Regions from separate parts of the Listeria farberi genome, predicted to be linked through region 3. Evidence: predicted binding sites of a transcription regulator. Region 3 holds the regulator's gene; each other region holds the start of a gene.
The links. Region 3 encodes Rex, which represses fermentation and respiration genes when NADH is low (regulators of the CRP and FNR family bind a similar motif). Its sites were predicted from a motif close to TTGTGAAATATTTCACAA; they were not measured.
Positions count from the first base shown of each region.

Region 1: HCB38_RS13300 (cytochrome ubiquinol oxidase subunit I) is a predicted target of Rex. The motif match lies at 1,322-1,339, and genes of this name have one in related genera.
Region 2: pflB (formate C-acetyltransferase) is a predicted target of Rex. The motif match lies at 1,993-2,010, and genes of this name have one in related genera.

Region 1 is NZ_JAARZL010000006.1:41,591-44,879, forward strand. Features, by position in the region: gene mbcS (acyl-CoA synthetase MbcS) at 1-568, opposite strand, end outside; gene tadA (tRNA adenosine(34) deaminase TadA) at 764-1,234, shown strand; gene HCB38_RS13300 (cytochrome ubiquinol oxidase subunit I) at 1,618-3,024, shown strand; gene cydB (cytochrome d ubiquinol oxidase subunit II) at 3,011-3,289, shown strand, end outside.
Region 2 is NZ_JAARZL010000002.1:217,759-221,047, forward strand. Features, by position in the region: gene pflB (formate C-acetyltransferase) at 1-1,974, opposite strand, end outside; gene HCB38_RS08680 (serine hydrolase domain-containing protein) at 2,182-3,189, opposite strand; gene HCB38_RS08685 (NAD-dependent malic enzyme) at 3,192-3,289, opposite strand, start outside.
Region 3 is NZ_JAARZL010000002.1:62,348-65,636, reverse strand. Features, by position in the region: gene HCB38_RS07925 (CPBP family intramembrane glutamic endopeptidase) at 1-593, shown strand, start outside; partial or broken gene HCB38_RS07920 (DUF4305 domain-containing protein) at 595-799, shown strand; gene HCB38_RS07915 (redox-sensing transcriptional repressor Rex) at 826-1,473, opposite strand; gene HCB38_RS07910 (ABC-F family ATP-binding cassette domain-containing protein) at 1,784-3,289, shown strand, end outside.

The sequences.
Region 1 (3,289 bases), on a different contig from region 3:
TATGTACAACACCTTTAGGATTACCAGTAGTTCCACTAGTAAATGCAAGCAGGCAAGCGTCATCGCGAGAGGTTTCTACGCGTTCAAATTCAGTCGATGCAGCTTCCATTAGTGTTCCGTAGTGATCCCAGCCGGATAATTTTTCGCCAACAATAATTTTTTTCGACACAGAAGGAATATTTTCGATTTTATCAAATTCAGCGGTCATTCCATTGTAAGAAACGATTGCTTTTACGTTAGCGTGGCGGATGCGGTATTCTAAGTCATGTGCTTTAAGAAGTTCAGATGCCGGGATAATAATGGCACCAGCTTTCCATAAGCCCATATAAATGGCGTAAGTTTCGAGTAATCTAGGAGTCATAACGATAACATGATCGCCTTTTTTAATGCCGGCCCCTTTTACAATATTGGCAAATTTGCTCGCTTGTTCAAGCAAATGGTGGTAACTCCAAGTTTTTGTTTCATCCTGCTCATTTTTCCAAATTAAAGCTGTTTTTTCAGAACTAAATTTAGCAATCTCGTCAGTAATATTATAAAGTTCTGGAGCGATTAAATTTTCTGAATTCATAATGACTCTCCTTTATAAGTAGATTGTATATTTTGATAATTTTGTTTTAGTACCTAGTATTAATATATGGTAATATAAATGTTCCATGAAAGCAACTAAAAGTATTCCTGTGAAAGTTTGAGCAGATTGTTCTTACATCTAATACAAGCTATGATAAAATACCAATGAGTGATTTTTTAGAAATGAGGTGCATAGATGGAACGAGCTTTCTTTATGCAACAGGCGCTTAAAGAAGCGGAGAAAGCACAAGAAATTGGAGAAGTTCCAATTGGTGCAGTTGTTGTTTTAGATGGAGAAATTATTGGTCGTGCGCATAATTTACGCGAGACTAGTCAAAATGCCGTGACTCATGCGGAATTACTTGCTATTCAAGATGCGTGTAAACACCAAAATTCTTGGCGGCTCAGTGGCGCAGAACTATATGTTACCTTAGAGCCGTGTCCAATGTGTAGCGGTGCCATTTTACTCTCGCGAATTGAAAAGGTTTATTACGGAGCTAAAGATCCAAAAGCAGGAACCGCGGGATCGTTAATGAATTTGCTGCAAGATGACCGATTTAATCATACATGTGAAGTGGAAGCAGGATTATTGGAAGACGAAAGCAGTGAAATGCTAAAAAGTTTTTTCCAAGAACTGCGAAAACGGAATAAATTGAATAGGTCTTAATGCTCATTGTGAGAAATTATACTTTTATATCCTTCATTGTGAAATAAAAAGCAATAAGTCTTATCAACATTTACAGCCACTTAATAATTGCGAAACTTATCACAATCTCGCAAAAACAAAATAACATCGAAAGTACTAAATAATTTTACCTTAAAATAGGATAAAATATACTCCAGATAGAACTCATTATAAAGTAAAAATCTTTCTTAACTAGTCCCTAAACCTGTGGAAAATAAGGATTACATATTATTTTATTATGCTTTGTGAATTACAGAGCAACTGGACGCTTCACTTTGGGCGGTTTTTCACAAGGTTATTAAGAAGGAAGCAAAAAAAGCAAGGGACTAAACAGCAATTTTAAGCATAAAAAGGAGGAGAAAAGGGTGGATAAACTATTTTTAGCCCGTTTTCAATTCGCATCAACAACGATTTTCCATTTTTTATTTGTACCACTTTCAATTGGACTTGTATTTATGGTTGCTCTTATGGAAACGTTGTATGTCGTGAAGGGGAAAGAAATTTACAAAAAAATGTCGAAGTTTTGGGGTCACATATTCCTTATTAACTTCGCGGTCGGTGTCGTAACCGGTATTATTCAAGAATTCCAGTTTGGGATGAACTGGTCGGATTACTCTAGATTTGTAGGGGACGTATTCGGAGCACCACTTGCAATCGAAGCGTTACTTGCATTCTTTATGGAATCTACGTTTATCGGACTTTGGATTTTTGGTTGGGACAAACTTGGCAAAAAGCTTCATTTAGCTTGTATTTGGCTTGTTTCAATCGGAACTATTATGTCTAGTTTTTGGATTTTAGCAGCGAACTCATTTATGCAACATCCGGTTGGTTTTGAATTTAAGAACGGCCGCGCAGAAATGAATGACTTCTTGCAACTCATTACTAATGGACAACTACTTGTGGAATTCCCGCACGTTATATTCGGGGCATTTGCCACTGGGGCCTTTTTCATTGCCGGTGTCAGTGCGTATAAGATGCTCAAAAAACAAGATGTCGCCTTCTTTAAACGATCATTCCAGATTGCTATGGTCATGGCGGTAATTGGTGGCTTTGGTGTGGCTTTCAGTGGTCACTCGCAAGCGCAATACTTGGTTAAAACGCAACCAATGAAAATGGCAGCAACGGAAGGGGTTTGGGAAGATACAGCAGACCCAGCCCCATGGACGATGATTGCCAAAATTAATCCAGAAGAGAAGAAAAATGAATGGGAAGTAAATGTCCCATATGCGCTAAGTTTCTTATCTTACGGAACATTAACTGGTAGCGTGGAAGGTATGAACACGCTGCAAAAACAATATGAAGAAAAATATGGCGAAGGTGATTATATCCCACCAGTTAAAACAGCTTTTTGGAGCTTCCGTATCATGGTTGGCGCTGGTATGTTAATGATTTTATTCGCGCTAATTGGTATTGTCCTTGCTTGGAAGAAAAAACTTGTTAATGCAAAATGGTATTTACGTTTCATGATTCCAATGATTGGCTTCCCGTTCCTAGCGAACTCCATGGGTTGGATTATGACAGAGATAGGGCGACAACCTTGGGTAGTTTTCGGTTACATGAAAACCGCTGATGCTGTATCGCCTAACGTTTCATCAGGACAAATTTTGTTCTCGATAATTGCGTTCTCAACAATTTATACGATTTTAGCGATTCTATTGGTTTACTTATTTATACGTGAAATTAAAAAAGGACCAGACGGACACAAACCAGAAAAAGCAGAGATTTCCGTAGATCCGTTTGATAAGGGGGATGAAAGCTTTGTCACTAAATGAGTTATGGTTTCTATTAATCGCCATCTTATTCATTGGATTCTTCTTCCTTGAAGGTTTTGACTTTGGTGTTGGGATGTCTACACGATTTATGGCTAGAAATGCACTGGAACGCCGCGTGCTCGTCAATACGATTGGACCGTTCTGGGATGCAAATGAAGTTTGGTTACTAACTGCTGGGGGCGCGATTTTCGCCGCTTTCCCTAACTGGTATGCAACCATGTTTAGTGGTTATTATATTCCACTGGTATTCTTATTACTTGCTTTA
Region 2 (3,289 bases), 160 kb from region 3:
AGATAGACTAGCAAGGTTATCTAAGAAACCACCTTTTGCTTTGTTAGAAGGGTTAGCTCCTGGGCTGAAGAATTCTGGTTCTTTGATGATTTTGCCATTTTCATCGAATACTGGTCCTTTATGCACTGGGGAGTTACCACATTGTTTAGAATAAGCAACATTTGAAGTGATTGTTAGTACAGAAACAGTTGCTTCACTATCTTTGTAAAGTTTATGGGAGTCTAATTTGTCTTTAAACATTTTTAGAACCATTACAGCGATGTCATCGGCACGGTCATCATTTTCACCGTAACGAGGGAAGTCTCCTTCTACTTCATAGTCATATACAAAACCATCTTCATCGCGAATTGTTTTTACTTTGGCATATTTAATCGCACTTAAGCTATCTACTACATTCGCGAATCCACAAATACCGAAGCCCATGTTTGCTGTTACTTTGGATGGTAAGAAGGCCATTTGCATGCTTTCATAGTTGTATTTATCTGTCATGAAGTGAATGATGTTCATTGCATCAACATATGTGTCTGTTAACCAATCCATTGATTTATCGAATTTTTCTAGTACCTCGTCGTATTCAAGGTATTCGGTTGTAATTGGTTCTACAACGTCAAATACTTGGTTTTTATGAAGATCATCTTTGCCACCATTGATAGCACCAAGAAGACATTTAAGCACATTGACACGAGCACCGAAATATTGCAGATTATGAGTTTCACCTTTGTCTTTGTCTGCTTCCGGGTTAAGTGGGCTTACACAACAACTGATACATTGCATATCACCATAGCCTTCTTCTTGCATTAATTTATCATTTTCATATTGAATGGAGGAATGTTTTACACTCATTTTCATACAATATTCTTTAAAGCTTTCTGGTAAACGAGCATCCCATAGGACAGTTAAGTTTGGTTCTGCTGAGTTTCCTAGGTTATCTAAGCAGTGTAAGAAACGATAATCTGTTTTAGTCACACGATGACGACCATCTGCACCCATACCAGCCATAGAAGTAGTTACGAATGTTGGGTTGGAAGCATAAAGTTCATTGTAACCATCTGTTCTTGCAAAACGAACCATTCTTAATTTTAAAGTTAATTGTTCGATTAATTCTTGCGCATCGAATTCGGTGATAATTCCTTTTTCTAAATCACGTTGGATATAAATATCAAGGAAAATTGGAATACGACCGAATGAGCTTGCAGCACCGTTTGCTTGTTTAATTGAAGCAAGGTAGCCCATGTAAGTCCATTGCACAGCTTCTGTTGCATTTTCAGCAGGACGGCCAAGTTCTAAACCGTATTCGTTACCTAAAACGATTAAGTCTTTAAGTGCTTTGATTTGTAACCAAATTTCTTCACGTAAACGAATGTTTTCATCAGAAGAAATCGCGATTTTTTTCAAGTCTTGTTGTTTTTCAGCGATTAAACGATCCACACCGTAAAGTGCTGGTTTTTGGTATAAGCCGATGATTCTTCCGCGGGAGTATGCATCAGGAAGACCACTAACGATATGCGAGTGACGCGCACGTTTGATATCGTCTGTATATGCTCTAAAAATACCATCATTTGCTGTGGAACGATTTTTCACATAAAAGTCATGTAATTCTTGATCAATCGAATAGCCATTGTCTGTTAAACACTGTTCTGCAGTTCTAAGGCCACCATTTGGCATAAAGGCTAATTTAAAAGGCTTGTCTGTTTGTAAACCAACGATTACTTCATTTTCTTTGTCCACGTAACCGGCTTTGTGAGAGGCAACGTTTGATACGATTGCATTATCCATATCTAGAACGCCACCTTTTGCGTCCATTTCTTCTACTAGTTTATTTATTTTTTCATTTAGTGTAGTTGTTCTTGGTGTGCTCTTTTCTAAAAAGCTTTCATCGCCATCGTAAGGAGTGTAGTTGTCTTGAACGAATTGCCCTACACTAATGTTTTCTTGCCATGCGGTTCCTTTAAAACCATCCCATGCTTTTGTCATTATAATTTCCTCCTTCAATTGTGTTCCTTTTCACTTACAATCAGAAACTTGTTCTTAGAATCTTTCTTCATTGAACAGCATACTCCTTTGTGAAAACGAAAACAATATAAAATTAGAAAGAAAATAAATTTCTTTTATATAACTAGAAAATGCTTTCATTGACTGTGTTAATACAGATTTTTATAGAAAAAAAGCCTAGCGTTAAGGCTAGACTTCTTTGTTTGCAGTAACTTCTTCTAAAAAAGTATCGACTATGCTATCTCTTTTTAAGACGAAATTAGGATTGGCACGGCTTGGGTGAACGCGATTAGATAAAACAATGAGACTTGCTTGATGCTTTAAATCGAGCACCATAAAAGTGCCGGTAAATCCTGTATGGTATAAAACAGAGTCACCACGGAGATCCCAGCCAAGCCCGCGTGTCCGGTTTAACCTAGGCGTATGATTAATTTGCATTATTTGAAGTGTTTTTTCAGTAAGGATAGGGGAGCCGTTTTGTAAAATTAGCGCATCTCGAAATTTTGAAAGATCAGCGAGTGTGCTAAAAAGTCCCGCGTGTCCAGTGCCTGATTTAGCGGTCCACGCTTTAAAATCATGCACATCACCTTGAATTAAACCACGTGTTTGGTCTAGTTCAGTTGGAATGACTTGGCTTTTATCAGTTGGGTGAAAACTAGTTTGTGACATTTGTAGCGGTTCTAAGATGTTTTTTTGAATTGATTGCTCATAATTTCCATCAAACTTACTAATCAAATAACCGAGTAAGAGAAAATTAGCATCAGCATAGGAGACCTGAGTTCCAGGTGGATTTACTTGAGGAGTAGCAAAAACATATTTTCTAACATCTTCTCTAGCATCCATTTTGTAGTTAGGGATATTTTGTGCCAGACCTGAGCTATGGGTGAGTAAATGTAAAATAGTAACATTCTCATACTTAAAATCAGGAAGATAGGCTTGTACTGGATCTTCTAACTGGAAATGTTTTTGTTCAATAAGTTGTAAAACACGTGTTGTCGTAGCAATTACCTTGGTCAAAGAAGCAATATCATAAATGTTGTCTGACGTTCTAGGGAGGATTTGCGCTTCAGGGAAAACGGACTTTAATCCCATTATTCTATTTTCTTCGAGGTTATTTGTTTTGATTTGATAGCTAATTCCTGGAGTGGACCCGTTTTGGACAAGTTGATCTAGTAATTGCTTCGTTTTATAAAACATACTTAAACTCCTTTATAAGTTGGTTGCCACATCTCACGTTCGACAGCTTTTGTGACACTTGCTAACTCGACTTGGTGGATATTTTCTTTGATTGCTTGGT
Region 3 (3,289 bases):
GTACGACATCCCTTTCTCAAGAAGATGCTGCATCGTATGGAATGGTTATTTGGTCGATATTCTCTAATCTATTATCACTTGCGATTATTATTCCGATGCTCTACAGGAAACCGAAAGAAAATAAAATAGAACTTGGAGAAAAAACGAAACCGCTTCTGAGTATTGTTTGGATTATTGGAGGTGTCATTGGATTATACGTGGCACAAATTATTTGTAGTATTATTATTACAATGATTTCTGGGGATTTAAGTAATTCTGCAAATACGGAATTACTAGTTGATTTAACTAGATCAGCACCTATCTTCTTGATTTTCATTTCTGTTCTTGGGCCAATTTTAGAAGAGCTTGTCTTTAGAAAAGTAGTTTTTGGTGGACTAAGTAATGTGATGAATATTCATGTAGCTGCGGTTATTAGTTCGCTTTTCTTTGGATTACTTCACGGAGATATCTCCTTTTTACTTACTTATTTTGTTATCGGGCTAATTCTTTGTTTTCTTTATACGAAAACGAAACGAATTGCCGTTTCGATGGGTGCACATATTTTAATGAATACCATTGTTTTGCTCGTGAGTCTTGGAATCATTGGAGGATAATATGAAAAATTCATTGATAAAGCAAAGTTTTCTTTATTTTGCGCTTGGTCTTGTATTTGTCTATTTCGTTATTGTTCGAGTGGCTGAGTATGGTTATGACCTTGTTGCCTATATACTCATACTAATGATGTTAATTGATTTTGGTATTGGTATTGGCCTTATTATCACTGGGCTTAAAAGACGTAAAAAAAACCTGTAGAAAGTAAGTGTTGCTTACCTTCTACAGGTTTTTTTATTCTGTTTTCGCTGGATAGTTTTCTAGGAAATAGATTAACGTTTGTAATTCTGTTGTAAGATCGATATGGTGTACACGAACTTGTTTTGGAACGCTAATACGAGCTGGTGTAAAGTTTAGAATACCTTTCACATCTGCTTCGATTAAACGATCTACTGTTACTTGAGCTTCATCAGCTGGAACTGTCAAAATAACTACTTCCACACCATTTTCACGAACAATTTCTTCCATATCATTTAAGTGATAAATTGGAATGTCTTGTTGAACACTACCTACTTTCGCTGGATCCACATCAAATGCAGCAACGATTTTGATATTATTATTTTTCATGAAATTATAATGTAATAATGCTGTACCAAGGTTACCTACCCCAATTAGTGCAACATTTGTCTGTTTGTCTTGACTAAGTGTTTTACTGAAAAAGTCGAGTATGTAAGAAACGTTATACCCGTATCCTTTCTTACCTAAAGCGCCAAAGTACGAAAAATCACGTCGTATAGTCGCTGAATCAACTTTCACCGCTTCACTTAATTCCGCAGATGATACTCGTTCCTTACCTGATTCATCTAGGTATTTCAAGTAACGATGATATAATGGTAAGCGTTTTGCTGTCGCTTGTGGAATTTTTGTTGTTTCCTCCATCATGCCTTCTGTCCCTTCTTCTTTTAAATTTTTTCTGAAGTTGAAGCTGTTGTGAACTGTACTTCCTTTCACATGCTTGCTTATATACTATAAACATTTCACAAGGAATGCACAAACTTTTTGCTCATGATTTTCAAGCAATAGTTTGTCCTGCAAAATATCTAGTGTTTTCCTTCTTTTCCATTCTACGCTAAAATCACAAATAATGCGAGTGTTTTCACAATCTATCTTCTACGTGAAGCTTTTCTTCTCTCATTGCGATTACTTGGCTTTTAAGATAAACTAGTAAGGAGAACGTTCGAGGAGAGAGATTATGATATTATTACAAGTTCAGCAAATTTCTAAATTCTTCGGTGCAGAAGTTATTTTAGATAATATTAAATTAGAAGTAAAAACAGGCGACCGCATTGCCCTAGTTGGTCGAAATGGTGCAGGTAAATCTACCTTACTTAAAATTATCGCTGGAAAAATGAGTTATGATAGCGGAACTATTTCCAAACCTAAAAGTGTCGAAATCGGCTATTTGGCTCAAAATACCGGCCTTGAATCCACGAAAACCATTTGGAATGAAATGTTAAGTGTTTTTGATTCGCTTAGAAAAATGGAAGCAGATTTACGCAAAATGGAGCTCCGTCTCGGGGAACCTGAGCTTTATAATAATCCGGAAAAATATCAAGCATTGATGACCGATTATGATACCTTACAACATACTTTTAAAGAAGTTGGCGGGTATACGTATGAAGCAGAAATACGCTCCGTTTTAAACGGTTTGCGCTTTTATCCAGAAGATTATGAAGTAGAAATTGCCTCACTCAGTGGTGGGCAAAAAACAAGGCTTGCACTGGCTAAGTTATTACTCGCGAAACAGGATATTCTTGTTCTCGATGAACCGACAAACCATTTAGATATTGAAACATTAGCTTGGCTAGAAACCTATTTGCAAAACTATCATGGTTCTTTACTTATCGTTTCTCATGACCGCTATTTCTTAGATAAAGTCGTTAACCAAGTATACGAAATTAGTCGCACAAAAATTGATCACTATAAAGGAAATTACAGTTCATTTGTTAGTCAAAAACAAGCAAAACTAGAACAGATGTGGAAAGAATTCGATAAACAACAAAAACAAATTTCTAAGCTAGAAGATTTTGTCGCAAGAAATATCGTTCGTGCTTCTACAACGAAACGAGCTCAAAGTAGAAGAAAACAATTGGAAAAAATGGATGTACTCGCTCGACCTCAAGGCGATGAAAAAGCGGCTCATTTTGGCTTCCAATTTGAAAAGCAAACTGGTAAAGATGTTTTAATGGTAGATGAATTAAGTATTGGTTACACAAAAGACAAGCGCATTGCTTCCAATCTAACGTTCGAAATGAAACGTCAAGATAGTCTAGCGCTCGTTGGTCCAAACGGAATCGGTAAATCTACCCTTCTTAAAACACTCATTCGCGATATTCCAGCTCTTAGCGGTGAATTCCATTTTGGAGCAGGTGTCAAAATCGGTTACTATGACCAAGAACAAGCCAAACTAACATCAAATAAAACCGTTCTAATGGAGCTATGGGATGATTATCCAGAATTAAATGAAGTGAACGTTCGAACAACACTGGGTAATTTCTTATTTTCAGATGATGACGTGCTAAAAAATGTCCAATCCCTTAGTGGTGGCGAAAAAGCTAGACTTGCTCTTGCCAAACTTACTTTACTTGAAGCTAATGTACTTATTCTGGATGAACCGACCAACCATTTAGATATTGAAAGTAAAGAAGTTTTAGAAGCTGCTTTAATCGATTTTGAAGGGACAATTCTCTTTGTTTCT